DNA from 4 places in the Bacillus sp. T3 genome. Region 3 is predicted to be linked to each of the others. Evidence: riboswitches for the same ligand, from Rfam matches in the RefSeq annotation. Region 3 holds a riboswitch; each other region holds the start of a gene.
What was found. A riboswitch is a leader RNA that binds a small molecule or an ion and turns the genes downstream of it on or off. The one in region 3 is predicted to bind cobalamin.
Positions count from the first base shown of each region.

Region 1: linked by a shared signal. The riboswitch ahead of RGF10_RS20150 (DUF4430 domain-containing protein) and the one ahead of RGF10_RS13920 (hypothetical protein) in region 3 are both predicted to bind cobalamin.
Region 2: linked by a shared signal. The riboswitch ahead of RGF10_RS10860 (energy-coupling factor ABC transporter permease) and the one ahead of RGF10_RS13920 (hypothetical protein) in region 3 are both predicted to bind cobalamin.
Region 4: linked by a shared signal. The riboswitch ahead of cobJ (precorrin-3B C(17)-methyltransferase) and the one ahead of RGF10_RS13920 (hypothetical protein) in region 3 are both predicted to bind cobalamin.

Region 1 is NZ_CP137761.1:3,940,290-3,948,204, forward strand. Features, by position in the region: gene RGF10_RS20135 (ABC transporter ATP-binding protein) at 1-273, opposite strand, end outside; gene RGF10_RS20140 (energy-coupling factor transporter transmembrane component T) at 255-1,172, opposite strand; gene RGF10_RS20145 (DUF4430 domain-containing protein) at 1,147-1,872, opposite strand; gene RGF10_RS20150 (DUF4430 domain-containing protein) at 1,908-3,710, opposite strand; cobalamin riboswitch at 3,846-4,037, opposite strand; gene RGF10_RS20155 (transglutaminase family protein) at 4,305-5,189, opposite strand; gene RGF10_RS20160 (alpha-E domain-containing protein) at 5,186-6,190, opposite strand; gene RGF10_RS20165 (circularly permuted type 2 ATP-grasp protein) at 6,212-7,648, opposite strand.
Region 2 is NZ_CP137761.1:2,082,224-2,090,138, forward strand. Features, by position in the region: gene RGF10_RS10820 (flavodoxin family protein) at 192-662, shown strand; gene RGF10_RS10825 (hypothetical protein) at 725-961, opposite strand; gene RGF10_RS10830 (DEAD/DEAH box helicase) at 1,148-2,593, shown strand; gene RGF10_RS10835 (hypothetical protein) at 2,629-2,925, shown strand; gene RGF10_RS10840 (hypothetical protein) at 3,116-3,520, shown strand; gene RGF10_RS10845 (energy-coupling factor ABC transporter ATP-binding protein) at 3,599-4,447, opposite strand; gene cbiQ (cobalt ECF transporter T component CbiQ) at 4,449-5,237, opposite strand; gene RGF10_RS10855 (energy-coupling factor ABC transporter substrate-binding protein) at 5,224-5,538, opposite strand; gene RGF10_RS10860 (energy-coupling factor ABC transporter permease) at 5,539-6,282, opposite strand; cobalamin riboswitch at 6,452-6,646, opposite strand; gene dapA (4-hydroxy-tetrahydrodipicolinate synthase) at 6,920-7,807, opposite strand.
Region 3 is NZ_CP137761.1:2,701,357-2,709,271, forward strand. Features, by position in the region: gene RGF10_RS13910 (3'-5' exoribonuclease YhaM family protein) at 518-1,507, shown strand; gene RGF10_RS13915 ((2Fe-2S) ferredoxin domain-containing protein) at 1,667-2,059, opposite strand; gene RGF10_RS13920 (hypothetical protein) at 2,113-2,697, opposite strand; cobalamin riboswitch at 2,875-3,070, opposite strand; partial or broken gene RGF10_RS13925 (DUF3189 family protein) at 3,141-3,652, opposite strand; gene RGF10_RS13930 (hypothetical protein) at 3,691-3,816, shown strand; gene RGF10_RS13935 (YibE/F family protein) at 3,947-5,086, shown strand; gene RGF10_RS13940 (YibE/F family protein) at 5,083-5,856, shown strand; gene RGF10_RS13945 (NADPH-dependent oxidoreductase) at 5,999-6,748, opposite strand; gene RGF10_RS13950 (hypothetical protein) at 6,903-7,166, opposite strand; gene gnd (phosphogluconate dehydrogenase (NAD(+)-dependent, decarboxylating)) at 7,274-7,915, opposite strand, start outside.
Region 4 is NZ_CP137761.1:4,407,815-4,415,729, forward strand. Features, by position in the region: gene RGF10_RS22640 (sirohydrochlorin chelatase) at 1-865, opposite strand, end outside; partial or broken gene cobJ (precorrin-3B C(17)-methyltransferase) at 905-2,513, opposite strand; cobalamin riboswitch at 2,880-3,072, opposite strand; cobalamin riboswitch at 3,231-3,439, opposite strand; gene RGF10_RS22650 (DUF3147 family protein) at 3,520-3,996, opposite strand; gene RGF10_RS22655 (DUF3147 family protein) at 4,011-4,376, opposite strand; gene RGF10_RS22660 (formate/nitrite transporter family protein) at 4,376-5,206, opposite strand; gene RGF10_RS22665 (DMT family transporter) at 5,520-6,452, shown strand; gene RGF10_RS22670 (hypothetical protein) at 6,500-6,934, opposite strand; gene phaQ (poly-beta-hydroxybutyrate-responsive repressor) at 6,904-7,494, opposite strand; gene RGF10_RS22680 (alpha/beta fold hydrolase) at 7,745-7,915, shown strand, end outside.

The sequences.
Region 1 (7,915 bases), 1.2 Mb from region 3:
GTTTTCTGGATCCTGAAAAACAAATCCAATTTCACCAGCGGACGCAGTCGAATCTGAAACCAGCTGTCCGTTTACAAGGATATCTCCTGCTAATTGGCCATGTGGTTGGATTTCTTTTTTTATCAAGCGCAGTAATGTGCTTTTTCCACTTCCAGACGACCCAAAAAGCACAATAAATTGGCCTTTTTTTATCTCTAGGGAAACATCCTTAATCGCAGGAGTTGTCGCATCCGGATAGGCAAATGTAACATTTTTTAGTTGAATCTGCGCCATCGATGAATCCCTCCTAGCTCTACATAGATTGGAAAGCCTAAAAATACGAAAAATCCGACCATCGTCGTAATGTCCATCTTGGAAAGTTCTAGCGATTCCATCATCGGATAAATCGTTAAAAGACCATGCCCGAAATACCGTTCAACAGCCGTAAATAAAAAGACGATAACGAAAAAGAGCAAGGCAACAACATCTGATTTTTTTACATGAAAATAATCATAGGCTGACCGCTGTCCCTTTCCGTATCCTCTTGCTTTCATCGAATCCGCTGTTTGAATAGCTTCCTCGAGTGAATAAGTCAAGAGAACTTGAACATACAGTAAGCCAGACTTTGCTCTATTTTTCCAAGCGCCTTGTGCGACAGCTATTCCCTTGCTTATTTGTACAGCTGCAATCTCTTCTAACCTTCTTCGCATTAAAGGGATGAAGCGCAGCGTGAGCATCAAAAGCACCGCAAACTGTGGCAGAAATTTTGAAAACAAATAAAAGATTTTATTCGGTGTCATCATTTCATTGTACGATACAAATAACGCCATTACTCCCATTAAGGTCAATGCTGTGGTCACACCGAACATCGTTGCTTCTAGTGTAATTCGTTGTTGAAATACTTCAAATAGCACCGTCCGGCCACGATGGTTGAAAATAGGATTTAACAACGCAATGAATAGACTACTTATCAATAGAAAAAAAAACCATCGCTGCAAGTTTCTGCAGCGATCTTGAACAAAATGAATCATGATAATGCACACAAGTGCTCCGACTAAAAAGGTTGGGTGAAATAATAGCATCAGTAAAGCTAGTGCTCCAACATAATAGCTAAATATTACAAGTGGATGAAATTGGGCAAAAACTTTTTTTTGTGGGTTGGATTTTTTAACCCCCAACATATTCCCAGACAATTTTGTCACCGTCTTTCACAGTTGCTTTACCGGCACTCACTGGAAGAAGTACACCATTCAGCTTATAGGTCCAACCGCTTTGACCTGGATAATCACCCTCGTATATATTTTCAATTCCCTCGACATATTTTGAGCCATAATCATTTCTGGCATCTACCTGTAAACCTGTTTTAAGGAGTACGTCATAAACAGTATCCCCATCTTTAATGTTGATTTTCGTTGCCCCTAAAATATTTCGGTGATCTGCAGGACCAATTACCGAGATAGTTACAGCGTGCTGTGGCGCTGGATTGCTAGGCTGTGTTTGCGCCGGAGCAGCAGGCTGAGTTGCCTGTTGCTGTGGCTGTGTGCTTTGTGTCGATTGTGTTTTTGTTGATGTTGTTGCTTGAGTATTGCTCACAGTTTGATTGGTTGTTTGTGTATTTGCTACCTGATTGTCAACTACAGCAGAAGCTTCACTAGTAGTTTGAGTTTGCTCACCACTTGCTTCCGTCGCTGCTTTTTCTTCGGCTGATTTGGCCGTTTCTTTATCAGTGTCAGCTTTTTTCTCTTGCTTTTCTGACTCTTTTTGCTCATTTTTCTCTATCTTTTTATCAGTATTGCTACTTGATGCATCTTCCGTGGAACCACAGCCCGCCAAACTGAAGGCGAGTACGAATGCAAGCAAGAACAGGATGATTTTTTTATATCCCCCGTGCATTTTTGTTACCCCCCTTAAATAATCACTCATTCTCTTTACGCCTGTCTTCTTTTTGCTAAGACTAACGCTCCCACACCGACTAGGATAATCAGTAATCCTAATGCTAGGGTGTTGTAAGAATTCGTCGCTGTATTCGGAAGTGCCTTCCCATTTTGAGAACTAGCAATGGCTGTTTCTGTATTATTATCATTGCTAGGTGCAGCTGTTGTTGGTTGCACTGTCTCAGGTGAACTTGGTGTTACAGGATTACTTGATGTTGGTGTCACAGATAAATCAAATAATGAGCCTTTTCCCTCAACGTAAAGCTGATAAGCTACTAATGCCTGAAGACTTTGGCTTGTAGCAAGCATATCCGTTTCTAATCCGTGCTTCCAAGCAAAGCCGTCAGTTGTTTGGAACGTTAATAAATAAGCAAGAACACTAACTCCATCCTTTGTAAAATCTACTCCATTTGGATCGATCCCTAAGGCAGATAATGCAATTATTACTTGTGCAGTCGTGTTACTGTTGTCGATATCTCCTGAACGATAAACAGTCGATAAATTTTCCACACCTTTAGCGATTGCTTCACTGACTGCTGGCTGATCCTGATAAGGCGCTAGTGACTGTAATACCATCGCTGTAATATCAACATCCGCATCCGCACCCTTCCAGCTGCCATCCTCATCTTGATTTTCAATTAAGTAGTTAACTAATTTCTCTCTTGTCCATGTTGCAGATGCTGGAATTTCAAATTTCTTACTATCAAGAGCGATTAAAGCATAGGCAACTCCATTAAAGCCTGGCTTTGACACATCACCATTATAAATAGAAGAAATTAAATTATAGCCCGCTACATTTGTTGGGTCTCCACCCGCAGCAACGATTCCTAAAACATGACCCTCAACATCGGTAATATTTCTAAAATAGCCTTTCTTATCAATGACTGTCTGCGTAACATTGGCTAAATAATCGGCTGGAATGGCCTTTCCCAATTTATTTAATACAACGGCTTCTTTAGAGCCAACAAATTCTGGCTTAAACAGATTCAGCGTTGTGTTAACCGCGTTTTGAAGGACTTCGGCTGGAATTGGTTTAGCAGGAGTTTGTTCTTCATCAACCGGTTCTTCGCTTGGTTCCTCGCCTGGCTCTTCTTCAGATGGCTGCTCCCATGATTCGTATTTAAAGGTTATTTTGTTATTAGGCTGTAAAATATGAGTATCTGCTCCTGTTTGAGCGTATTCGTCATTTACATAAAAAGCCCAGTAATAGGTTCCTTCCGCCTGAATACCATTAATCTTTAAAAATCTATTGTCATCAAAGCCAACATTTTCTTTGCCAATTGTATTTTGTAAAAATTGTAATGCTGTCGCTTCTCCTAAATATGAGACGGGATAGGCGGTTTTAGCTAGTGTTTCATCGTTTTTGCCAATAACTTTAATTGTGGCACTGTTTGAAGCCTTTTCCCAATCCTCATATCGGAATGTCAAATGATCCCCATTTTGTGCAGTATAGTTTTCTGAACTAGTACTTGAAAAAAATTGATTCACATAAAATGCCCAATAAAATGTATCTTTTTTTGCTAACCCTTTGATTGCATCAAGTGATTTTCCCAAATCTTGATCAGAAGTAACTACATCACCATCAACAGCTTTAGTCAAAATATCTAATGCAGATGATTGTTCACTAAGCTCTACTCTTTTCTCGTTCACTAGCACTTCGTTATTTTCTCCAATAACGGTAACATATGCTCCATTTTCTTCTGCTGCTGCAGCAACAGGTGCTTGGAACGCGCCTGCTACCAATGAAAATAACATAAATAATACTAGAAGCAGCTTTGATGTCCTATTAATCTTCATATTCCCAACTCTCCCTTTCATTTCGTATAAAAAATGGCATTAAAAAAACCTCCTAGTTGTTGTAGGAGGAGGTTTGTGGCTAGTTAAGCAGAAATAAACAATATTCCTGTCTTAACACCCTCCTATCCACGTAGGTTTGTGGTGTAGAAAACAGGCAGGTTTCCTGGCTCATGATCATTGCTCCCTCTGCCTTCCCATCATACTTGACAGTGGCTTGGTAAAGGTTGCTCCCATTTACAGTGGCGGGACCGCGTTGGCTTTTCCAACTTCCCTATTAAGCGAAATCTAAATTTCTAAGACATTCGCACCTGTTTATACCAATCTTATTTCAATATCATTTATCATTATACAAATAGTGCACACTTTTGTATATCTTTTTCATTCCTTTGTGTAGTATTTTCTGATATTTTAGAAATTTAAGTCGAATCTTTATGATAGAATGTGGTTCTATTAGTTAATTTTGTGATTCTATTAGCTAATTTTGTAATTCTATTAGCGGATTTCGCAGATCTATTAGCCAACGCCATATTTCTGTCACACTCCCCCATACAACACAAAAAACAGGAGCTTTTCTCTCCTGTCTTTAGAAACAAATTATTCTTTTGCTTGTTCTTCTTGGACAACTTTTACATCAACATCTACTGCCATCGTTTGTTTAGCGGCCCCTATATAAATCCCTTTAACCGGAACAATATCGCGGTAATCACGGCCGTGACACACTTTTACATAACGCCAATCAATTAAACCATTATTGGTTGGATCAAAGCCAACCCAACCAATACCTGGTACGTATGCTTCAATCCAAGCATGTGATGCTTGATCATAGTCGGCGTGGCCACCTTGAAGGTCACCAATAAAATGATAACCACTAATATAACGAGCTGGGATATCCCTTACTCGACATATAGCACTCATTAAATGGGCAAAATCCTGACAAACTCCTCTTTTTAACTTTAATGTCTCATCCACTGTTGTATTAACATGTGTGGCATTTGGATCATAAATAAAAGAGGAATAAATTGTTTCTGTTATTTCTCTTAATAATTGATAGACACTCCCTGACGAATCAAGGTCAGGGAGTGTCTTTGCGTAACTTTTAATATCATCCGTAATCATGGTATAGGGAGTTCCAGATAAATATTCAGCAAAGGTGTTTTGAAAGTGGTCACTCTTTAAGATTTGCTTCTCCTTTTTCACAGGTAACAAGTGATAATCATTTCGATCTGTTTCATGTGTATCCACGATCGAATGGGAAGTTATGATGAGCTTGCGATGTGGCTTATCTACAGTAAACGCATGCGCCACGTTCCCAAAGTAATCTTGATAGGAAAAAAGCTCAGCCCCCGGAACTGTGATGATTGAATGGTTGACACATGATTGCCTGAAATCCGTTCTTGGAGTCAGCCTAATTTCATTGACACTGTACCCTACAGGCTCCTCGTAGGTATAGCTTGTTTGATGGACGATTTCCAATTTCATACCAATTCAGCCAGCTTCCTGGGTAAGTTTTCTGATAAGTCTCCTTCACGATCAAATACGAGACTTTTCACAATATCTTGTCCAATTTGATCGCAGCCTGCTTGAACGCTTTCAAGAAAGTCCTTATGCTGCTCCATCGATTTACCAGATAAATCAAGGCTTTGAAAAATTAAAGCTCTTAAGCGATTAATCGTCCGGATAACTTTAGAAAGTCCATCCAATTGAAATTCAATTTTCATATTTTTCAAGTGCTCCTCTAATTCATACAACGAGAAATAGACAGAGCCAGGAAAAACAGAATTTAGCAGAAGAAATTCTAAGACCCGTTCCAGCGTTAAATTTTGTCCATGGGTTCTGCGAAATGCTTCAAAACCATCGATACTTTCTAATAAAGTATTAAGAAGATTTGCATCATAAACAGGAAGCTTCCCCTTCTTTTCTATAATAGAAGAAAGGAATAGCTGAATCATTCGAATCGAATTTTCCGAACGCTCCAATAGGACACCAGCTTGCATGTATCCCCACTCCACCTCATGAAGCATCGAGCGGTTAGCAATGGACTGGAATAAAGAAACCTCGCTACGAACTCGGTCAAATAATAAAAACGGCTGCTTTACTCGGTCTAATTCCACCTTTTGCTCCTGGAACCACATATAAAAGGCATTAATACTATCCCACATCCGACTTGTTGCGTATTGTCTTACTTCACGTACATTATTCCTAGCCAATTGGAGGCAGTTGTTAATGGAATTGACATTTGTACGATCAAAAGTGAAATAGTTTACGATTCTTATCGGTTCAGAAGTGAATTCTCGTTTTTTATCATTAGAGACATCTTTAAGAACTGGATTCAATCTATTTTGCAGGTCAGCGCTATGATTCTCGTTATCTTGAAGGCTATGGTGAGCGTAAAGATTTACATCAACCAGACGTGCAGTATAATCTATTCTCTCTGTATAACGACCAATCCAATAAAATGATTCTGCGGTTCTGCTTAACATACCGTTTCCTTCTTTCCTAAATTAGTATAAAACCCAAGTATCTTTACTTCCTCCACCCTGTGAGGAATTCACTACAAGACTTCGTTCCTTGAGGGCAACTCTCGTTAATCCCCCAGGTAATACTTCAACATCTTTATCCCCCATAAAGGCAAAAGGTCTTAGGTCAACATGTCTACCTTCAATTCCATTAGCAACAAGGGACGGCACACTAGACAAATTAATTGTAGGCTGAGCAATATATTTATCTGGTGTTTGGATAATCTTAGCTCTAAATTCCTCGATTTCCTGTCGTGTTGCCCGAGGACCAATCAGCATTCCATATCCACCTGATAATGAGGTTTCCTTTACAACCATTTCTGGTAAATGACTAAGTGCATACTCTAAATCTTTTTCTCTTGATAAAACATATGTTGGTATATTTTTCAAAATAGGTTCTTCATTCAAGTAGAACCGTATCATCTCAGGAATATATGTGTAGATCGCTTTATCATCAGCAATCCCCGTTCCTGGTGCATTCGCAATCGCCACATTGCCTGCTCGATACGCATTCATTATTCCAGGCACACCTAACATCGAATCAGAACGGAAGCATAATGGATCAAGAAAATCATCATCAACACGGCGATATACAACATCAACCTGCTGTAGTCCCTTTATTGTTTTCATATATACCTTTTGATTAATAACCTTTAGGTCCCTACCCTCAACTAGCGGAATTCCCATTTGCTGGGCTAAAAATGAATGCTCAAAATAGGCGGAATTATAACAACCTGGAGTTAATAACACGACGACTGGATCTTTTTTATTTGTAGGAGAAAGACTTCGAAGTATAGAAAGAAAAGAATCCAAACTATTATTTATTGGACGAACCTTATGCTGAAAAATTAAATCTCTAAATAGGCGAAGCATCCATGTCCGATTTTTATATATATAGGACAAACCTGAAGGCGTCCTTAGGTTGTCTTCTAGCACAAAATATTGCCCCGATTCATCTCGAATCAAATCGATGCCGGAAAGAGGGATATACACATCTCCTGGTACTTCAACACCCATCATTTCTGTAAGAAAATAAGGATTTGATACAACCATTTTTCGAGGAATAATGCCTTCACGGAGGATCACCTGTTCATGATAAATATCACGGATAAATTGATTTATTGCTGTTACTCTTTGTTTAATTCCCTTTTCTATCATCGACCATTCATTAGCCGGAATGATTCTTGGAATGATATCGACAGGGATCGTCCGTTCCAATGAATCACCTTCATCGCCACTATATAATGTAAAGGTAACCCCTTGTTTCATCATGAACGTTTGCATGGATGATTGAAGGTTTTTTAAATCAGTTTCGTTCATTTTATTTAGCAAGTTGTGAACCTGTTCATAATGATTGCGGATTCCTCCTTTTTCATTAAACATTTCATCAAAACCTGAAGCATAATCGTACTTTGAAAACATGGTAATCCTCCTATAGAAAGCAAAATATGTATACCAATCAATTTAATCGGAATATGTCACTTAGAGCTATGTTTTTTGTCGAATAAACAAGAATGATGTCAGGATACCTAACAAATCCAAACGTGTCGTTTATTAAACGACAATAAAAACAAATATTCCGTTGAAATAAACATCACATCTACTTACGTTTCGTGTTAGCTTTTCTAACAAAAGGATAACATTCTTTCACACAGCCTGTCAACGCTTTAAATTTTAATATTCTGTTAA
Region 2 (7,915 bases), 620 kb from region 3:
TTTGCTTGATAGATAGTAGATTAACAGGATTAAGGAACAAGCTTATCCAAATAATCACTTCTAACGAGATTTACTATATAGCTTGATGTAAAATAAAATATGAAAGCTACTGTACCTTTTTAACCCATATAAACTTTGCATTTACTTTGAACGTTTTGGTAGTAGGGCTAATAAGAGAAAGGTGAAGAGAGATGAAGATTGGGGTTATTATCCATTCTCAGACCAATCATACCTATTTTGTGGCTCAAAGATTGAAAGAAGAGCTCTCTGCAACAGGACATTCAGTTTCTATTGTCAAAATAATCGCAGCAAACGATCGAGAGCAAGACATTAATAAAATTAAACTAGAAAATACACCAGATGTTTCTGAATACGATGGTATTATTTTCGGAGCACCAGTCAGAGGTTTTGCATTATCGCCAATTTTAACAGCATATCTTACTGGCATGAATACACTTAGAGGTAAAAAAGTTGAATGCTATGTGACTCAATTTTTTCGCTATCCTTGGATGGGTGGGAATCGAGCAATCAAGCAAATGAAAAACATATGTGAAGAAAAAGATGCTAATGTGATCGGGACTGGAATAATAAATTGGTCAAGCAAAAAGCGCAAGGTCCAAATTGAACAAATGGCAGAAAAACAAAAACAATTGTTTGTTTAAAAAGATGTAAAAAGCTTGGGGGTAGAATGTGCTTTAGCCCCCAAGCTTATTTGTGTGCTGAATTATTCAGTCTTGAAAAATCCCAATGCGTATTTAATGCCTTCTTCAATATCGTTTGTTTCATAACCAGATAAATCTTCATGGGTAATTTCTAAAGTCGTCCTTGTTAATGAATAGCCGCTGTCCAAATTTATATCAAGCATCACTTCAAACCCGTCTGCTGTTTGTGATATTTGGATAATGTCATAATCACGAATCGGCGTACCTGTTTCGTATTCTAACGGCTCTAATTCAAACATAATAAACACCTCCTCTTTATTGCTCCAAATCCTATTTAGGTTATACAAATCAAAAGTCAGATATTCTCGATAAAAATCGCTATCGAAAGCTTTTCATGTATAATGGAATCTAATCAGATTTTGCATATGAATAATTCACTGTGAGAACATATATAAGTCGGATAATATAAAAAAAGAGGTATATACATGAATGAATCAAGCTTTGAGAATTATGGATTAAGTGCGGAAATAACAAGAGCGTTAGCTGTATTGAAATACGATACGCCAACGGAGGTTCAAAAAGAAGTGATCCCGAAAGCATTGGAGAATCAAGATCTTGTCGTAAAATCGCAAACAGGAAGTGGCAAGACAGCAGCCTTCGCTATTCCGATTTGTGAGTTAGTCCAATGGGAGGAAAAAAAGCCGCAAGCATTAATCCTTACCCCTACACGTGAGCTAGCTGTTCAGGTTCGAGAGGATATCACGAATATTGGAAGGTTTAAACGAATTAAAGCATTGGCTGTCTATGGAAAAGAACCATTTGCCAAACAAAAGGAAGAACTGAAACAAAAAACACATGTCGTTGTCGGGACACCTGGTCGAGTGATGGACCATATTGAAAGAGGTACATTGGTCTTAGATGCGATTAAGTATCTTATTATCGACGAAACGGACGAAATGTTAAATATGGGATTTATTGATGAAGTGGAAGCGATTATCAATGAGCTCCCATCAAATAGGGTAACGATGATGTTTTCTGCTACTTTACCTAAAGATGTTGAAAATCTATACCATCGATATATGCAAAGTCCAATTAGCATTGAAATAGAGGCAACTGGTATTACAACCGATACGATTGATCATTCTGTAATCGAAGTGAAGGACGAGAACAAAATCTCTTTGCTTAAAGATCTTACGGTTGTTGAAAATCCTGATAGCTGCATGATTTTTTGCAGGACGAAAGAAAATGTTGAGTCAGTATTTAAGGAATTAGAAAGTGCTCATTATTCTTGTGAAAGACTCCACGGAGGCTTGGAGCAAGAAGATCGCTTTGCGGTTATGGATGGCTTCAAAATGGGCAATTTTCGTTATTTGGTAGCAACCGATGTAGCAGCACGAGGAATTGATATTGATAATGTGTCACTTATCATAAATTATGATGTTCCAATGGAAAAAGAGAGCTATGTTCACCGCACAGGAAGAACTGGTCGAGCTGGTAATAAAGGAAAAGCAATTATGTTCGTGACTCCATATGAAGGAAAGTTTCTTAGAGGAATTGAAAGATACATTGGATTTGAGATCCCGGTGATGGCTCCTCCTACTCAGGAAGAGGTTGAAAGGTGCAAAAAGGCGTTTGAAGAAAAACTCAGCGGGAGACGCGCTGTGAGAAATAATAAAACCGCACGAATCAATCAAGATATTATGAAACTCCATTTCAACGGAGGGAAAAAGAAGAAAATTCGCGCCGTTGATTTTGTCGGAACCATTACGAAGATTCCAGGTGTAAGTGTAGATGATATAGGAATTATTACGATTCAAGATAATTTGTCTTATGTGGATATTCTTAATGGAAAGGGTTCATTAGTCTTACAAGCCATGGAGAATTCAACAATCAAAGGGAAGAAGCTGAAAGTGAGCAAAGCAAGGAAATAACACATAGTAGATTCACTTTGAAAAGGATGGGAAAAATGAGCGATACAATAACAAAATTACAAAATCTACACAAATCAACGCAAAAATTAGAGGCGGCTTTACAGGAGTTTTGGGGCTTAGTTGATGAATTAGAGGAGGATAAGGAGTTCTCTGGATTCACTAAACAAAAGAACGCAAATAAGCTAAGTTCCAATTCAAATCTAGTGGTGCTAGCAGAAAAAATAGCTGAATTTAAATCCTGCTTGGATGAAATTCCCGAGGACGGAACGGTAGTGATTGATTTTGAAGATGCATTATCTGAACTGACGGATCTGATCAAGCAAAACAAATAGGATTGTAGGAGCAAGTACAAACAATTTTCTTTGCTGTATTTTCTTCTTACATTAACGAGATTTTTTTCCAAAATAGGTGTAAAATAAGGGTGAGAAATACTACACAATTAGACTTGCTTCTAATTATAATGAAGGAAGATGGGAAGCATGAACAAAGAAAAAATGTTATCCTACGGAACCTGGTGCTTTGTTGGCGATTATTGGATTAGGCGCAGTCGGTTGTGGAATGATGTTGATGGTGCAGCCTGATGGTGAAAGTATTGGTTTGTCGTTGAATCTTCTTGAAAATACACCATTTGAAGACTTTATGATTCCAGGAATTGTCTTATTCTCTATTAACGGAGTGGCTAGTCTTGTTGGCGCATTTTTATCCTTTAGAAACCATCGATATGCCGGGTTAGCAACGATGATTCTTGGGGTTGCGATGATTATCTGGATTACAGCGGAGGTATATTGGATCGGTGGGGAAAGCTTCCTACAGCCGACAATGTTTGCAGTGGGACTTGCTGAGTTGATATTAGGATTTTACCAGCAAACTCAACACCCTGATTATCATGGATTTTTTAAACATCAACACCATACTCATGCTCATTAGTTCTTACAAATACGAATAACCTTAAATAGTTAAAACCGATAACGATCAAATCGTCATCGGTTTTTTTATACCATTATTTTAATAAGGGATTGGTTTGCACTCCATTCTCTGAAATAATTCTTCCTTATTCCGTGGGACGGTATGTGTATGATCGGCCAAACCCGCTTCAATCATTGATTGAAATGTTTCAAACACCCATGGTTTTTCCAAATATGCCTGTAGCAAAAGGTGTTCTTGGTGAAAAATGTTTACCGGGTCGCCTTGGTAAATGATGTTTCCGTCATTCATGATTATGATTTCATCTGCCCACTCGTAGGCAAGATTTACATCGTGTGTTGAAAGGATAATTGTTTTTTCAGGCTGATGAAGTGAATCTAACAGGGCTACGATTTGTCGAGAATAGTATGAATCTAGGCCAGCTGTAGGCTCGTCAAGGATCCAAACATCGGGATCCATTGCCAAAATTCCAGCAATGGCAACGCGCTTTTTTTGCCCTAAACTTAGGAAATGTGTAGGTTTATCTTCAAGATCTAAAACATCTGTTTGCTTCATCGCCCAATTCACTTTTTCATGGACCTCAGTCAGTGGAAATCCTAAGTTAATTGGACCGAATGAAATATCCTGCCTAACATTAGCTGAAAATAACTGAATATCTGGGTTTTGGAAAACGATTCCCACCTGTCTCCGTAACGACAATAAGGACTTGCGGTCATAGCGCATTGGCAGACCTTTATAGCTAATCCGACCTGAAGAAGGCTGTAACAATCCGTTTAAATGAAGAAATAAAGTTGATTTTCCAGCACCATTATTACCGAGTAAAGCAATTTTTTTACCTAATTTGATGTTGAGATTAAGATTGTTTAATGCTCTTTTTCCATCGGGATATTGATGGGTTAGGCAATCGATTTCAAAAATATGATCTGTCATCCTACAGAAGCCTCCAACTATTTAGATAAATGAATAACACGCTAACTTGAATCCCGATGATGATACACCAATTGATTGGGGATAAATGGTACGTATTTTCATAAGAAGGGATATGTTCCTGATAGCCTCTTGCATCCATCGCCATCGTTAACTGCTTGGAGCGCTGAAATACACTAACAAATAAAACAGATATAAGATAACCAAAGGAATGGATTCCTCTACGAATGGTGCTATAACCTAACCTTGCATTTTGTGATTGATAAATATCGAGAGCTGTTTCGATAAAAATAAAAACATAACGATAGGTCAATTCGATCAATTCAATCAAAAGAATGGGTAATTTCAGCTTGCGTAGAACCATTAACAAATCCGTGATGGGGGTAGTCAACGTCAAGAAATATAAACTGCTAATCCCACTTAAAACAACAACAACTAGTTTTACCGATGTCCAAAAACTTTCTTCACTAATAAATATTTGCCAATCTCCTATTGGCGATGACCAGCAAATATCTGTTGGAAATACATTTCCTTTTGTAAAATGAATTAGTATCGTGAAAACACTACTTAGTAAAAATACCCCAGGTAGAATAAGTAATTTAGCATAATAGAAGACGGGGATTTTCGCAGCAAAAATAATTAATGAACTCATCACGATAAACGTAATGAGAGCCACCAATATATCCCTAACAAGTAATGAAAACAATAAAAGGGAGAGTGACAGGATCGTTTTTTCAAGCGGATGAACCTGTTTAAGACGGTTAATATAAGCATACTTATCAATGAGCAGCATCTGATGTCTGATCCTCTTTTTCTGGACTATTGGATTGCTTCTTTTTCTGATGCATGGATCCAATGAAATACCCGATAAAGCCTGCACCAATCGCTGCTTGAAGTGCAAAAAGCAAGCTTTCTGTTTCCCTGCCTGGGGGCTCCCAAATGTTTGTAAACCAAGCTTTATAGTTTGGTTGAATTTCAGAAATGGCTGCTTTGGCTTTGCTGTCTGCTCCGCCAAAATCTGTTTCTTTGATCGTTAGTAATGGAACCATTACTAGAATGATAACGAGTGAGAGGAGGAGTATACTTCTCTTCATTTATCGAACCTCCTTGGATATAACGCCAAGAAATTTTAACTCTTGCAGATTATATTTTTTCAAAAAATTCATAACGACAACAGTGAGGAGTCCTTCACTGATCGCTAACGGTATTTGCGTAAAAGCAAAAATTGCAGCAAATTTTGTAAAGGATGCAATGACTCCACCTACTTCTGATGGAAATGCCAATGCCAGCTGGAAGGATGTGACCAAATATGTACCTAAATCGCCCAACGATGCAGCTAAGAAAACAGCTACTGATAAGGACCATCCTAATCTTGTCGCAGCTTTAAAAATAAAAAAGGAAATAATGGGTCCACAAACAGCCATCGCGAACGCATTTGCCCCTAATGTTGTTAGACCTCCATGGGCTAGCAATAGCGCTTGAAACAAGAGTACAATCGAGCCAATCACGCTCATGGCAAGTGGTCCAAATAAAATAGTTCCTAAACCGACTCCTGTCGGATGGGAAGAACTTCCCGACACAGAAGGCAATTTAAGGGCGGACAAGACGAAGACAAAAGCACCAGAAAGACCAAGCATCATTTTCGTTTCGGGATTTGCCTTTACTTTGGCCTGTATCGATCGGTAGCCTATTATGAGGAAGGGAAGGGTGATAACCCACCAAAATATTGCCCATTCTATCGGTAAGAAGCCCTCCATAATATGCATAGCAGCGGCTTTATTTGGAACAATCCAAATGAAAAAAACAAAATAAATGATTTTCCAGTTAATCTTATACATAATTTCTCCTTTCAAACTTCTAAAATTGCAAAGCATAAGTGGTGAGGAGAAATGGCTGGCAAATAAAAAGCACTTCTTTCGAGTTGAAAGAAGTGCTAAAAGAACAGTAAATAACAAAAGGTAAAAAAACCAAATCTACTTGATCTGCACACCCATCCTCGTAGGTTGAAACAGTTACACGCTTCATGGCAGGTCTCCTGGCTTAGGATCATCGTCTTATTACATCCTTCCCATCAATGATTGACAGTGGATCTAATTTTGTAATCAGACTCCTCATTACAGTGGCGGGAACGTGCCGGATTTGCACCGACTTCCCTTTTAAGCTAAATCATTAACATTTAGCACCATTAAGCATATGAAGTTTTTGAAAATTTCTAATTTATCTTACCATGAGGTTAAGTTTCTATCAACAAATTCTAATTTACTTTGACAAAAATAGTAATCTTTCACATTAAAAAGGAGAGATTCGACATTTGTTAAGGTCGAATCTCTCCTTAATTTGCATAAGTTTAGCAAATTTTGCGCTTACCCCGGAAATAAATTGAAACAGGAAATAAACTATTTTAGTATGTCCAATTTATTATTTGTTCTGTGCAAATTAGAATGAGCTTCTACAAAGCCAAAATATCATTCTAGCTTAATTTAACACTTCAATTTGACTGCCAAGTAGAACAGCACGTAATGTGTTTGTTTCTTCATCATTTAATGGTAGCAATGGTAAACGAACGCCACCAACATGAATTCCTTTCATATTTAAAGCGGCTTTAACTGGTGATGGATTTGGAGCAGCAAATAATGCTTTCATGATCGGAAGAAGGCAACGGTGTGAAATACTTGCTTCCTCTAACTGTCCGTTCTTAAAGCTAGTCACCATGTCTTGCATTTCATTTCCAATAATATGAGAGGCAACAGAGACAACACCCGCTCCGCCAATGGCTAGAATAGGGATGGTTAAGCCGTCGTCACCACTATATACACTAAAATCACTAGGTGTTTCACGAATGATTTCCGCAATCGCATCTAAATTCCCACTAGCTTCTTTTATTGCAACAATATTGTTTATTTTTGAAAGTCGAACAACAGTCTCGGCAGAAAGATTGACGACACTTCGTCCGGGAATATTATAAAGCATGACTGGCAAGGAAGTTGCTTCTGCAATCACTTTAAAATGCTGATACATGCCTTCCTGTGATGGCTTGTTGTAATAAGGTGTGACAAGCATGATTCCATCAACACCAGCCTCTTCAGCAAGTCGAGTTAAAATGATCGAAGCTCGAGTGTTGTTGGAGCCCGTTCCAGCAATAACAGGAACTCTTCCATCAACAATTTCGACGACAAATTGAAAAAGTGCTACTTTTTCATCTGAAGTCAACGTAGGAGATTCTCCAGTTGTCCCAGCTACAACAATTCCATCCGTACCGTTTGCAATTAAATGATTAACAAGTGTTCTCGTTGCATTAAAATCAATTTCTCCATTTTGATCAAATGGTGTTACCATCGCAGTTAAAACCTGGCCAAAATTCATTATTCTCACCCTTTAATTAATTTTTTTCGTAATTTGAGGTGGATAGGCCTAACAAAAATCAACGCAAAAAAGCAGCAACGAGGGATCGCTGCTGCAGTAGAAACAAAT
Region 3 (7,915 bases):
GAATCTTAACCTGTTGATTTAAGAAATTTTGTTTTTAATAAATCTGACTATTTTTTAAGGATTAGCAGTAGATCTTTATAAAAATATCGATTTTTTCTAAAGAAATTGCTGTTTTTTTAGATTTTAGCCTTTTATCTTAATAACAGTGAGGAGATTTCGGTAATTTTATGCACGAAAGTGACCTGATATGCACGTCTAATTGTGTTTATGATATAAGTTAAAAAATATATGCACGACTTTCGAATAGTTATGATACAACTTCTGAAATTTTTGCACGTTTTATTGTGTATATGAACGAGAATGTAGATATATGCACGTTTTGGCTTTGGCTACAATTCCCTTAGTGGCATGTTCCTGACTTTTGGAATATTACCAATTTTAATAATGAAATAGATCATACCAGTTTTGAAAAAGTTTATGGCAACTCCTTTTCATGTTACAATAGAAGGAACGTTTGTTCTTTACAAAAACTTTTTCAATAAATAGATATAAGCAATGCATTGGGAGGGTAAATTTAATGCCTGTTTCTTGTTTATTAGAATTAGCACCAGGAAATTCCTTTGAGGGTTTTTGTCTTGTAAAAGAGGTAAAGCAGGAAAAAACGAAAAAAGGTGATCCTTACCTCAACATCACGATCGCAAAAAAGCACAAATTAGTAGCCTGCAAGCTGTGGAATAATGGGTTTGGAGGTCGATCCGTTGAAGAGCTGTTAGCTATTTTCTCAAATGGAGCGATGTTGCACATCACGGGAGATGCATCTGAGTATAATGGGCAAGTGCAAATGACGATTAACGGATACCGTTTAGCACAAAAGGACGAAGTTGATTATCGGGATTTCATTGAAGCTGCCCCTGAAGCGGTTGAAAGCATGGAGGAGGAAATTCATTTCTTCATTAATGAAATCAAAATCCCGATCCTGCATCAAATCACGTCAGAGTTATTTGAGGAAAATAAAAAGTACTTCATGCAGCATGTAGCAGCCGTTAAAATGCACCATAATTTCAAAAGTGGACTCGCCTTTCATACATTATCTCTACTTAGAATCGCAAAGAATATTTGTGATCAATACGGTGAGGCTGTAAATCGCAGTAAAATGTATGCAGCCTTAACCCTGCATGATATGGGAAAAATCATCGAGATGACTCGTGATTATACAGCTCCTGAGTATACCCTGTTTGGACAATTTTTAGGGCATATTCAAATTGTGAACCAAATGATTGACCGAAAACTCGTCGCGATTCGTAATGAACGCTCCGTTACCTTAGAAGAAGTGACGGTTGTTTATGAGTTAATGAATATTATCTCCAGTCATCACGGTCCGCTAAGCAATGGCTGGGGCAGCACAGCCGAACCAATTACACTTGAAGCACACCTTTGCCATATGATTGATAACATTGATGCGAAAATTAATATGATTTCAAAAGCGATGACCGATATGCAAGAAGGTGAGGTTCAAAAGGTTTGGGGTCTTGGAAAGATCTATAAGCCAAAGGAAGTAGATTACTAGAATCTGCTAGAAAATGAATGACCATTACCCATAAAAAAATCAAACTATCCGATTCCAAACCTTACGGACTGGTGAAACGTTGATTTACTTGGGCATGGTCCTTCTTTTTAAACTAACTAGCCCCCACAATGAATTGGAGAAGTGGCTTCAACGTTAACCTTAATATACTTTTGATACCTTCTTAACAATTTCTACATCTTTCATTTTTCCAATAACGGTTGTATCCGATGCTTGAAATCCTGTGCCATTAAAAGCATGGCTTTTTTTTGCTTCCATTCCAGATCCTGAGACAAGTAAGTCGATAAACTGCGGCACATCTTCAGGAACCATATCCTTATACCAATTTCCATCAGGGTATGAAATAACTACGCATTTATCATGGCAACGCCCATTACAGAGTGTTCTAGTTGTATGAATGACTTGATCTAACCCGCTTGTCGAAATCTCATTTCTAATCGATTGGGTCAAATCTTCTGCACCTGCCTTTTTGCAGCTGCTTCCGTTACAAATAAATAGATGATGCTTAGTTGTAGATAAATCCCAAGTCGCCATGTCCTATCCCCTTTTCGTTTCATTAAAGTTTTCGTATCTAATTATTTATAATTCTATGATAAGTACCTATTATCCATAGCCAGCTTAGTAAATTGATTCACCTGATCTATGGATATTTCACTCCCCACTCGAGCCATCATGAAATTCACATCATAGCATGCGATATCGGGCTCATTTGTTCGAAATTCTTGAAATCCAACTGACTCCAGAACATGTTTCAACATGCTTCTATATTGAAGAGGGTCGCCATTCGTCATCTTTAAGTCCCAATGCCAGCAACATTCTAAAGAAATGACTATGGACTTTTCTGTTTCTTCGAGAGAAAACAAATCCTGAAGCAATTTTTTCGCCACTTTTTGATTTCGCAACCGAGGTGCTACCTCAATCACACCTAACATTTTTAAAAAATCTAGCCCTCTCCACCTTTCATCCGTTTCAGGTTCAAGAATAATCGTGTAGCCAACAATAGAATGATTGTGTACCGCAAGGGCCATTTTCCCCTGCTTCGTTTCCATTGCCTTACACATCGCCTCTTGTTGCTTAATTGGATCACGAAAACGATTGAGATGGTGGTCAAACTGACAATATTCTAATGTTTTCACTACATCCTTTTGATTAGTAATGATGGTGTAAGACATGGAATCACTCCCCTTTTTTCATTTTATAAAAATTGGAAATGAATCATGACCAAAATAAAAAGAGCATACAAACCTCATAGGTTTATATGCTCACATTAAACAATCGTATGCTTTACAAAAAATAAATGCACCCAAAACTGTCATGATAGTAAACACCTTCCTATTTCCCGTAGGTCACGTCATGTTCAATAAACAGGCAGGTCTCCTGACTTAACATCGTTGCTCCCTGCGTCTTCCCACTTTACGAATAAAGCAGTGACATTTTGCAGATTGCTCCGAATTACAGTGGCGGGAACCGTGTCGGACTTTCACCGAACTTCCCATTTAAGCTATGCATTTTAAAATGCACAACACCTGTTTAGAAAATATTGATTTTTCTCATAATACATGATTGATATTTTTATGTCCACTATTAAGTCTTAAAAAAATACCAATTCAACTAATTACTTGAACATTTCATTTTCTAAAACAATCACATTTTCATTGAAAGATGCTCTACCTACATGTTTCGTGTTTTCAACCAAGCGATAAATATTATCACAGCATTGTTTTGCACCAATGAGTAATAACGGTACACCAATAAAGTCAATTTTCAACCCTCTCGAAAAAATCCCCCCAATGACATAGCAATGGGAACAGTTGGTGAAGTATTAGAGAAGACTATTTTCTCAGAGAAATGGAAATTATTTTGTAATAGTAAAGCCAATTCTTTTAATGCTGGTACAACGAGTTTGTTCCTTTTCCTTCCGATGGAATAAACTGGGTTGCCTTCTTCATCTTTGCCATGAAAAATGATTTTTCCAAAATCCTCTTTCGTTAATTGATTAAAATATTTTACATTTAAAATTTCTTCTGAGGTTAGCTTACGTTCCGATTGAGGTAATTGTTTTAAATGATAAGCTGCCGCTAAAGACGTGGTATGTGTTCCGCCGTAGTCATTATAAATATAAATCAAAATAACCATCCTTTACCATCATTCATCTGTTTGTTATTATGCACATTGATTCTTTTTTAATTCGAATGAAGGAAATTGCGGCGATGGTACCAATGGATATTGCAGATGCGGAAGGATATGAGCATCATCGCTTCCGACTCGATAAAATTATGACCATTCACTAGGTGTATATGGATTCAATTGTAATTTATATAATATGAAAGCCCATATCTCCAGCTATGAAATGGGCTTTTACCGTGGTATAATCAAGACTTAAGTTTCAGCAAGAAATATCGCAAAAATGGAGGTTTTTTTTTGAATGCGATCGTAAACCAATTTAGTAATATTTCTAATAAAAGGAAAGTTGGATACATTATCCTTATCCTAAGCTTTGTCCTGTCAGTTCTTTTTGTTCAACACAATTATTCCTTCTACCAACAACCAATAGCAAAAGTAATCAAAACAGACATAGTAAATAAAACTGAACAGACGGATGCGTATGACAATAAAGACCTACTATACACACAGGCTATAATTGCAGAATTAAAAAATGGAGACGAAAAAGGGAGTCGAATCTACTTAACGAATGAATATTCAGCTTCCGGAGCATATGACCATGAATATCATATTGGAAATGAATTATTTGTTTCGGTCGACTCCAATAATAATAAAAATAATCAAATAACCGGATCGATTATCAATGTTAAACGCGACAAATACGTTGTAATTGTAACATGGGCTTTTATTTTCACCTTACTCCTTGTTGGGAAAAAGCAAGGCTTATTTTCGATTATAAGTTTAGTAGTCAACGCAGTACTTTTGTCCTATGCATTGGATGCTTACATTGATTCATCCGACATTAGTTTGTTGTTGATATGTAGTATTAGCGCTATTTTATTTACTTGTATTTCTTTGTTACTTGTTAATGGTTTTAATGAAAAAACCTATGCAGCAATCGTTGCGACCTTATTAGGGACTTTTCTGTCACTGTTTATTGCATATCTTGCACTATGGTTTACTGACGAACAGGGTTTGCGTTATGAAGAAATGCAATTTATCACGCGCCCTTATAAAATCGTATTTTTGACAGGTTTATTGCTCGGTTCATTAGGTGCCGTAATGGATATAGCCATAACAATGTCTTCCTCTATCTTCGGGTTGTATGAAAAAAATATCAACATTCCAGTTAAAGCTCTTAAAGCTTCAGGAATTGACATTGGTAAAGATATTATGGGTCCAATGACAAATATATTGTTTTTTGTTTATATTAGTGGTTCGATACCTATGCTTATTTTGTATTTAAAAAACGCCTCACCATTAGGGTTCACCCTTTCCATGAACCTTTCACTTGAATTCGCTCGAGCACTTGCAGGTGGCATTGGTATTGTATTAACCATCCCAATTGGTCTTTACACCTCCATTTTCTTTGTTAATCGAAAGAGGGCAAAATCATGAATGTATTAGTGCTATTGGCAGCTATTCTATTTGTTTTGATGATGTTAATTGGTGGTAATAAAGGTGTCCGATCTTTTCTTGCCTTATTTTTTAACTTTGGCGTCCTCTTTCTTTCCATTATCATTATGACCAATCCAGCGGCTAATCCCATTATCATCACATTGATTGCATGTATCGTGATTAGTTGTATCAATCTATTTTTTATCAATGAAGTGAACACAAAAACAATAATTGCCTTCATTTCAACGATTATAACTTCAGTAATTTTAATTTTCTTCATAGTCATTGTGGCGAAAGGTGCGATGATTCAAGGATTTGGAGAAGAAGAAGTAGAGGAACTTAGTATTTTTTCACTTCATATTGGTATTGATTTTATGAAAATTGGGGCTTCCGTGATTATAATTAGTACAATTGGCGCCATTATTGATGTAGCGATCTCGATTGCCTCACCCATGCGCGAAATATTCAGCCATAATCCGTTAATAAGTCGAAAGGACTTATTCCTTTCTGGATTAAGTATTGGGAATGATATTTTGGGTACATGTGCAAATACGTTGTTTTTCGCCTTTTTTGGAAGCTATTTGGCATTGCTTATTTGGTTTAAAGATTTATCTTACTCCGTTGGTGAGATTATGAATTCGAAAATTTTCAGTGCAGAAATCATCAATATCCTATTTGCCGGTATCGGCGTAGCCTTAAATATCCCCATTACCGCACTGTTGACGGCCTATTATTTAGTTAAAACAAGGAAAAATAACGAATCAGTTTAGACGGTGAAATGTGTCCAATGGGCATTCCAGGTGCAGAATGATATGAACATCATCGAATCCCACCGATAAACAGCCAAAAGCCCATTTCAGCTGAGCCTGAAATGGGCTTTTGGATTAGAAGCAGGAGAACCGTTCCCCTGCCTCAATAATGGAATCCTTGTTTTTTTATTGTCGGACTTGAGTTCTTTTGATATTCGTCAAAGCCGATATCATAAAAACGGGCGATTTTACTTGACCAATCGCTGGAATCTTGGCCGTTTGTCCGTTCTGACATATAGGCTGACATCGTCGCATCATATTCGTCCATGCTTTCCTTTTGAACTTCGACATTATACTGCTCTTTAAGATGAGTTGCCTTAAGTGGCAGTCTTGGTTTTTGCTCTGGAATGGCTCTAGGTACTCCGACAACCAGTCCCGAAACCGGAAAAACATATTCTGGCAAATTCAACAAATCCACAAAGGCTTGCGGATTTCTTCTGACTCCACCAATTGGAACAATTCCAAGCCCCATGGACTCCGCTGCTATAACCGCGCTACCAAGAGCGATACCAACATCAGTTGAGCCGATCAATAAAGCTTCTATATCTTCGACAAGCTGAAGCTGAGTATCATGCTTTTCAGCAGCCAGCTTCGCGCGGTAAAAATCTAGACAAAACACAAGGAAAACCGGCGCCTCTTCAATCCATCTTTGGTTGCCCGCAGCCTTTGCCAATTTTGCTTTCTTTACAGGCTCCCTCACTTCGATAATGCTAACTTGCTGACCATTAGCCCAATTTGGCGCCGCCATCGCCGCCTTAATCATCGCTTCAACCTGTGCTTTGCTGACATCTTTTCCAGGATCGAATTCCCGAACTGAACGATGGTTTGTTATTAGATTAATTATTTCATTCATGATAAAATCACTCCTCGTATATACTCTACTCCACGAGTTGCTGAAAATTCAAACATTGAAGATTGTTTTATCCGATAAAATATCATGGTGTATCCGAATTTTTAGTAGGATCTCGCTTTCGGTTTGTCTGCTTGAAGCTTGCTTGCGGAATGGTTCACTCCGCGCTCGCTTCGGTTTGTCCGTTTGGTGCCTGCTTACGGACAATTTCACTGTCACTAGCTTTCGGTTTGTCTGTTTGAAGCTTGCTTGCGGACAATTTCACTGTCACTAGCTTTCGGTTTGTCCGTTTGAAGCTTGCTTGCGGACAGTTGCACTCGCACTGGCTTTCGATTTGTCCGCTTGGTGCCTGCTTGCGGACAGTTGCACTGTCACTAGCTTTCGGTTTGTCCGTTTGAAGCTTGCTTGCGGACAGTTGCACGCACACTAGCTTTCGGTTTGTCCGCTTGAACCCAGCTTGCACCTAGTTCATATTTGAGTAAATGAATAAATATTTCCTGTCTATAGTATCCTATACCGTACCTTAACTTACTTAATACCTTCTAAACTTCTTTCCACAGCATGGCCGCCGAATTCGTTGCGCAATGCAGCGACTACTTTTCCTGTAAACGTATCATGGTCTAATGAGCGATAACGACTTATTAAAGACATGGCGATGACAGGGGTCGCAGCTTGAAGGTCTAGTGCTGTTTCGACTGTCCACTTTCCTTCTCCAGAAGAATGCATGACACCTTTGATTCCAGCTAGTTTTGAATCCTTCGAAAAAGCCTGCTCTGTTAGCTCCATTAACCACGAGCGGATAACGGACCCATGATTCCAGACTCTCGCTACTTTTTCATAATCAAAATCAAATTCACTTTTCTCTAATACTTCGAAGCCTTCTCCGATTGAGGCCATCATTCCGTATTCGATTCCGTTATGAATCATTTTTAAAAAATGACCACTGCCTGCTTTGCCAGCATAGATGTACCCATTTTCCACCGCTGTATCTCTGAAAATCGGTTCAACCCTAGTCCATGCTTCAGGATCGCCGCCAATCATATAGCAGGCTCCATTCCGAGCACCTTCAGTCCCCCCAGACGTTCCGACATCCATAAAACTTACGCCAATTTTCTGTAGTTGTTGATAACGGCGAACCGAATCCTTATAATGCGAATTTCCCGCCTCGAT
Region 4 (7,915 bases), 1.7 Mb from region 3:
CATGGTGATGATGGTGATGTGCATGCCCGTGGTCATGATCATGGTGATGATGGTGATCGATGTGCTCCATTGCCTCAATTCGATAAATACACGTATCACAATTCATCTTTACTTCATCCTGCAAAGCCTCATTCACACGGTCTAATAGAATACTTTCTAATTTTGGATGAAAGCCAAAATAGCCAGCCAGCTTGAACTCAACCTCAGGATATTTTGCTTTAAACTCCTCAAGCATGTTAATCAAACGTTTGATTAGAATTCCGGTAAATAAAAAGTAAGGTAAAATCATTACTTTTTTCGCTCCGAGTTTAATACACCGCTCAATACCAGCATCGACTAGTGGATCTGTAACTCCCATGAACGCCGCTTCAACAAGCTGGTAATTTGTCTTCTCCCAAAATAACCGCGCCATTTTATACAAATCACTATTGGCATCAGGGTCACTACCACCGCGCCCTAATAGGAGAACTGCACTGTCTTGCTCAGGCCTGTTCACATCTTCCCCTATTTCTTCTAATCTTGTTTTTAAAATCGATATGTTTTCCTCATGGATCCCAATTGGACGACCGTACGTAAGTTGAATATGCGGATATTTGGCGCGCGCTTCGTCGATTGCTGCAGGGATATGAATCTTCGAATGACCTGCTGGAAGGAGCATAATTGGAATCACAACGATGTGACTCGCTCCTTTTTGCACACATTGATCAATCCCTTGTGGGACAGTAGGTAATTCAAATTCCAAAAAACACGTTTCAACTAACAAAGACTGGTCTATACGTCCCTTCATCTTCTGGATAAATTGGCGGACTTGATCATTTCCTTCTGGATCTCTACTTCCATGCCCTACAAATAAAATCGACTTCATAATACTTCCTCCCCTTTGTCCATTAGTCTAATGCTGCTGTTAATCTCCACATAATGCAGGTTGTATCGCCAGCTTCGGCGTAATATCGATATGTACAAAGCCTTGTACTTGTTTTACACGCTTAAAGTATTTAAAAAAGCGCTCATTCGGATAGCCATTCTCTTTATAGTCGTGAATGATTCCTTCAATGATGCCAATGATTTCGTCTGGCTGAATCCCTTCGGCAACAATTTGCCCTGGATGACCAGTACGACCAACCGTTTTTCCCCTAAAAACAAATCAAATGCGCCAGAGCGATAGACAATGCCGATATCTTCACGAACTGCACCATAACAAGCCATACCACAGCCATTGAAACCGAGCTTTAGCTCCTTCGGAAGGGTAAGACCTCCGAGCCGCTTCTGCAATTCTTCCGCAAAAGGAATGCTTTCCTTTTTATCGCCGTCACAAAAATCACAAGCTTTTATCGTCAACACATCACCGACTGGCGCAAGCATGAACCCAGCCTCTGATAATTGGTTCGTAATCGCATCAGGATTTGATGTTGGGATTTGCAGCTTTAACTGATGGTCCTGTGTATACTCCAGTACGCCATGTTCACCAACGACTTCCGCAAGTAACAGCATTTGCTGTGCGGTAAATTTCTTATTTGCTACACCAGGGCTTACGGCTAGTTCAAAAATCGATTCAGCCACATGCTGCACTTGAGTTGGTTGCACGTCACCCTTGTCCCCATTCGCCAGTTGCATGGCCATTTCTGCTAAATCCCTGAATGAGAGCTCATCTTTTTTTCAGTTTGAACCTGAGTAATTGGATTCACCTGATCTAACGCCCAAGGCTCTGCTTCTTTTTGCAGGCGCTGATGTAGCTTTAACGGTTGTTCTGATTGATTTAATGTATACTTCCGTTGATATCCGCGCGGTGTGATCATTAAATCTTGATATAAAAAGGTGGATGAATTCCCGACAATAACTGTCGTTAACATCCCAATTTCATGATTTAGCATTTCTTCTAAATTTGTGACCACCACCTGCTCCCGATCACGGTAAGCACTTTTCACCAAACCAACTGGAGTTTCAGGGGAACGGTACTTCAGCAGAATTTTTTGTGCCTCCGCTATTTGTCGCGTTCTTCTCCCACTTTTGGGATTATAAAAGGCAATAATAAAGTCCGTTTTGGCTGCAGCTTCAATTCTGCTTTCAATCAAATTCCATGGTGTCAAATGATCACTCAAGCTGATGGTACAAGCATCATGCATCACTGGTGCTCCTAACAGGGAAGCACATGAATTGATCGCAGAAATGCCCGGAACAATTTCAACCTCGACACCGGTTTCTTTGTTCCAGCCCTTCTCGATTAACACTTCATAAATAAGACCAGCCATTCCATACACACCGGCATCTCCACTCGAGATAACCGCGACTTTATTGCCTCGTTCTGCTTGCTTTACTGCTTCTTGTGCCCGACTTACTTCCTCGGTCATTCCTGTGCTGATAATTTCCTGATCCGTTATCAGTCCTTCGATTAAATCCACATATGTTTTGTAGCCGATCACCATATTACTTTCTTGAATGGCCTCTCTCGCTCTATCCGTGACATGTTCAAAGCTTCCTGGACCAAATCCAATAACGAGTAGTTTTCCTTTCATTTTTATTCCTCCTTTTCCATTTCAATGGCTTAGCAAAGCCTTTCCATACTATTCATCTTGAAGTGCTATTCTTAATCACAAGACTGTGTTAAATTTGTCTGTTGATTTCCGTTCCAGGTGCTCCCTTTCCGCGGGGAGTCCGGGAGCCTCCTCGGCGTTTTACGCCTGTGGGGTCTCCCGCGACACCTTCTCCCGCAGGAGTCTCGCACCTTCCACTCCAATCAACAGAGTGTACTAAAAATCAACATCGTTCTTTAACACAGCCAATCACAAAAAAACACCCCTACGAAGAGGGGTGCGTAAAAAATACATAATAAAGCTAGATCATGCATTCAACACACTTCCACCCATAGTCCCGTAGGTAAATAGAAGTATCTAGGTAAAGGCAGGTCTCCTGACTTTGGTTCATGGTTCCATTGCGTCTTCCCAATTGTTCTTTAGTGACATCCTTGCAATGGAGCTCCCCTATACAGTGGCGGGTACCGTGACGGATTTGTCTACCGTTCTTCCCTTTTCACACAAACCATTTTGTTTGTGCACCTTTTCCTAAATAGTTTATTTAGTTTTTGTCGTAATTTTTGTGACGTTGTAAATCTGCGAGTGAAACCATAAAAAAATCCGTCCAGCTAAGTTGGACGGATTGGATAAAACGAATGAAAACGCAAAAGGACAGGCCTTTATCTGCAAACGTCTCACATTCTCCATCCCCGAAGAAGCTGAAAGCGAATCAATTAAGATAGGTCTCCTGACTTGTGTATCTACCTACTTGAGGACCTTCCCGTACATCATATTTACTTTTTATTAATAAAAAGTATACTTGTACAGTGGCACTCCTCGTTCGTCCACACTAACAGTTGCGGGGGCAGTTTTGGTCTTACACCAAATTCCCTATTAAGCCTAACGGCGCCTTAATCAACAATTAAACTATTAAATTATGAATATCTGCACCATTAAAAGGTGACTAACAACCATATTATCTTAATATTCTTCATCTTTCAACAAAAATTTAAACCAGGACATGCTTTAACGAAGTGGGGACAGTCCCCCACTTCGTTAAAGCAAAAAAGATCTGAAGCCAGCCCAAGCTGGTTTCAGATCTTTTTTGTATGATGAAGCGGCTTCTTATTTCGCGAAAATTTAATTTTTCCCTAATTTGTGCAATCGCAATCGAGCTCCCTAGCCAGAAGAATAAGCCTAAAATAATGCTTAACATCCAATCTTTGCTCAACTGCAAAACGAGCAGGACTGTTGTTACACATACAACCCCACCAATCATCCCAAACACGGAACCATTGGCAATTTTCCCAGCTTTTTTTGAACCCGAAGCTATTCCAACCATTAAGACTGCCGTGAGCATAACGGCAGGAAACGCTGCAAAAATCCCTGCAAGTATTTTCCAAGGTGATAAAACCGTGACTAAGTAGCTAACCATAACAGCCGTGCCGCCTAAGATAAAACGAATAAATAAGTCCTGTTTATTCATGATTTCCACCTTTTTTAGAATGCATAGGATGTCACAAAAACAACTGCAATCGAAACAGCAAACCAACATATAAGCGTCTGAACAAGACCCAGCTTCCAACCATGTTTCGGTAATAGATAACCAGCGATAATCGCAATCAGGATATTAATACTCATCCCAATAATAGCTCCTTTTGATAATATGACCGATTGGCTGATTAACTCTTGCCCATTAAAATCTAAGCGAGTAGTCAAAATAGCGGCTAAATAGACTGCAGGAAATGCAGCAAAGATTCCCCCTGTCTTTTCACCTAGCTTCTTAGCGACAATCGTTGCGACTAGGACGGCAGTTCCACCTAACAGAAAACGAATTAGTGCTGCAGCTACTGAAATTTCTGCCACTACATTCCGCCTCTTTTCATTAATGTCAGATTAGGAGAAGCTTGAGAAAGCTCATTTTTCACAATATTTTTCTTATAAGCATGGTAATATGCAACCGCAACAAACACAGAACCGCCAACCGCATTACCTAAGAATACTGGAACAAAGTTATGAAGATATTCTAGCCATGTAAAGTGCCCTGCAAAAATTGCAGCGGGAATCACAAACATATTTGCGACAACGTGTTGAAAGCCGATGGCAACAAAGGTCATGGTTGGAAACCAAATCCCAAGTATCTTCCCCGTCATATCCTCTGAACCGTAAGATAGCCAAACTGCAGCTGCGACCAGCCAGTTACAGCCTATTCCTGAAAAGAAAGCTTGGATAAAACTTGCCTCCAGCTTATGTTCAGCAATACTAACTGTTTTTTCTAAAAACATATCCGTTTCAGTTAAGCCAACAATATGACCAAAAACGTAGGCAACAAAGAGCGCCCCAATGAAATTACTAACAGTAATAATAGTCCAATTGACTAAAAGCTGCTTTACCGTTATTTTTCGTGCTAACCATGCTAAGGGAACAGCCATCATATTTCCTGTTAACAGCTCTCCACCAGCAATTAAGGTTAAAATAAGGCCAATTGGAAACAACGCTGCCCCTAAAATCGAGCTAATCCCAGCGATTTCTCCAGTAAGTGGTGCTGTAACACGAATAAACAACAAATAGCCCAAAGAAATAAATGCACCTGCCTGGAACCCTAGTATTATAGACTTTAACAAGGAATACTGTGTTTTCTTCTTCCCGTTTTCGACTGTAATATTAGCGATTTGTTCCGGCTTAAAAAAAGCCATGAGTATCAGTTCCTTTCACGAACGATGGTTATAATTGCAAGATAATAAAATGTGAAATACGTCACACGATTCTTATACCCTATATATTTTAACTCATCTTGTTTCACATACATGTGAACGTTTTTCAACTGTTTTTATAACGCTTACATTACTAACATCAAACAAAAACCTCATAGTATATTCCTCCAAAGTCTTACATCGTTTACTAAATCAATTTTGTAGAATAATACATTTTGATATCAATGGAAACAGATTTCCTTTATAATGGTCTATATTTAAGAGTCTGATTATTCTATTGGAAGAAGTGGAAACATTGACTGGAAGGAATAAAAAATTTATTTATTTAACCTTAGTTTTAGTAATGGCTGCCTGGGGATTGAACGTAATTGCAACAAAGTTAATTGTTTCCGCCTTTATGCCCGTAACAATAACAGCGTTTCGGATTTTTACTGCGGGTGTTTGTGTATTTGTTATTCTTGCTTTTATGAAAAAAATTCGTAAACCGACCAAACGAGAGCTTCGTTTTATTCTGATTGGAGCTATCTTTAATGTCGTTATTCATCATTACTTTTTATCAATTGGACTTAAACAAACTTCCGCATCCAATGGCGGACTGATACTCGGTTTAGGACCTTTGTTAACAACCTTACTAGCTATTCTATTTTTGGGGACCTCTGTCACAATGGCCCGAATTGTTAGTGTGGTTCTCGGCTTTTGTGGTGTGATAATGGTTGTCTTAAAAGATGGTAGCATAAGTGGAATTTCGATTGGGGACATATATGTATTTTTATCGATCCTATCACAGGCGATAAGCTTTATTTTTATTAGCAAAATCTCTAGATCGTTAGATCCGCGCTTAATGACAGGCTATATGCTGTTAATCGGTTCATTCTTGTTATTTGTAATTAGCTTAGTGAAGGAACCGCATGGTTTAAATGGGTTAGCCCAGGGGAGCGTCCATGTGTGGCTTGTGTTTTTTGCTTCAGCGTTTTTTGCCACCGCAGTTGGTCACATGGTTTATAACTTTGCAGTTGGACAAATCGGAGCGGCTGAAACTTCTGTTTTCATCAACTTAAATCCGCTTTTTGCATTAATCAGCGCAGTCGTTTTTCTCCATGAGAAAGTAGTTTTAATGCAAGTCATCGGCTTTGGCTTCATCATCGCTGGCGTTTTGGTTGGCTCAGACCTGTGGGTTGAACTGATTAAAAATGCTCGTCAGCGAAAAAATAAACAAATAAGTGCCTAGCACCAGTACGTTACCTTTATACGTACCAGGGTGCTAGGCACCTTTTTTTATTTCGTGTTTAAGAGAACCTTCATGCTTTCTTCAAAACGATTAACAAATTGTTTTTGACTAGTACGAGCTAACTTTACATATTCATTTGTGACTCTTTGCCAGCCATTGCGTGTTTCACGAGAATAATCAACAAATTGCTCGCTCTTTTCTTCAATACTCTTCTCCAAGCGATCAAATAACCCAAACGTTGATTTAATTGGTGTTAAAGCAAGCCCCTCAATGCGGGTTGATACATCATTTAATTGATTCGTAAATTCTCCACTGTTTGTTTCATTGGCATTAGGAAAGTTATTCGAGATTTCTTTAACGATTTCATTGTTCGTTTTCTTCGACTCATTATATAAGCTTGTTAACGATTTTCTAAATTCTTGGTTTAATTTAATAACTTCCTTGACTGATTTTAGAAGCGCATCTTCTCGTTCTTCCCAAATTGTCTTGACCGTTCTAACGTTTGTTCATACTGGTCCCAAACTGTATCAACTAATAAATCCGCTGGATTTGTAAATTCATTCGTTTCGGCCTTTTTTTGAGTAGCTTTTAGTACTACTTGTTCACTCTTCTTCGGATTCATTCTTTTTCTCCCCTTGTCCGCATTTTTTTCTCTATTGGATCCTTCGCTAATAAATGAAGGGATATAGAGCTCAAGAAAGCTGGAATACATGTTAAAAAATTGGTCTAGCATCGATTGGTAGCTCTCTAATTGGTTAGCATAGCCCTTCAAATACGTTACCCCTACGTCCGTAATTGTGTATCTTCGTTTTGCAGGACCCGCACCCGTTGTATCCCATTCCGATTGAACAAGATTTTCCTTCTCTAGTTGCCGTAGTAGTCGATATAAATTCCCTTGGTCAATCGAATGAAAGCCGAATGCTTGGAGCTTTTGGCTTAATTCGTACCCATGGAGTGACATCTTGCTGAGTAGTAATAAGATAAATGGCATCACAAAGTTTTTTGATGGCTGAATGGATTGAGTTTCATTATTCTTTGCCAAGTGCTTTCCACCTCCACTTGTCTATATATGTATTTTACACTTAAGGGTAATTTTCTGTCAATTCTACATATATATAAATTATAAATATTGTTAAAATTGATTACGAATCCTGCGGGATGGGAATAAGGTGTAATATAAACAAGTTGGAGGGATTAATACATGGTAAATTACACAATTAGTAATTCCAGGAATTCCTTATTTACGCCTTGGAGCTGGTGAGCCATTAATCCTTATTCATGGTTTAGGTGAAATGAAAGAAGGATGGCACAATCAGTTTGAGCTATCAGATCAATTTGATTTGATTATTCCTGATTTACGCGGACATGGTGATCATAAAAGTACAATTGGCATCTCAATCCAGAATTTCGCAGCGGATATCGTTCAGTTACTTCAAGAACTCAATATTGAAACCGCTCACATA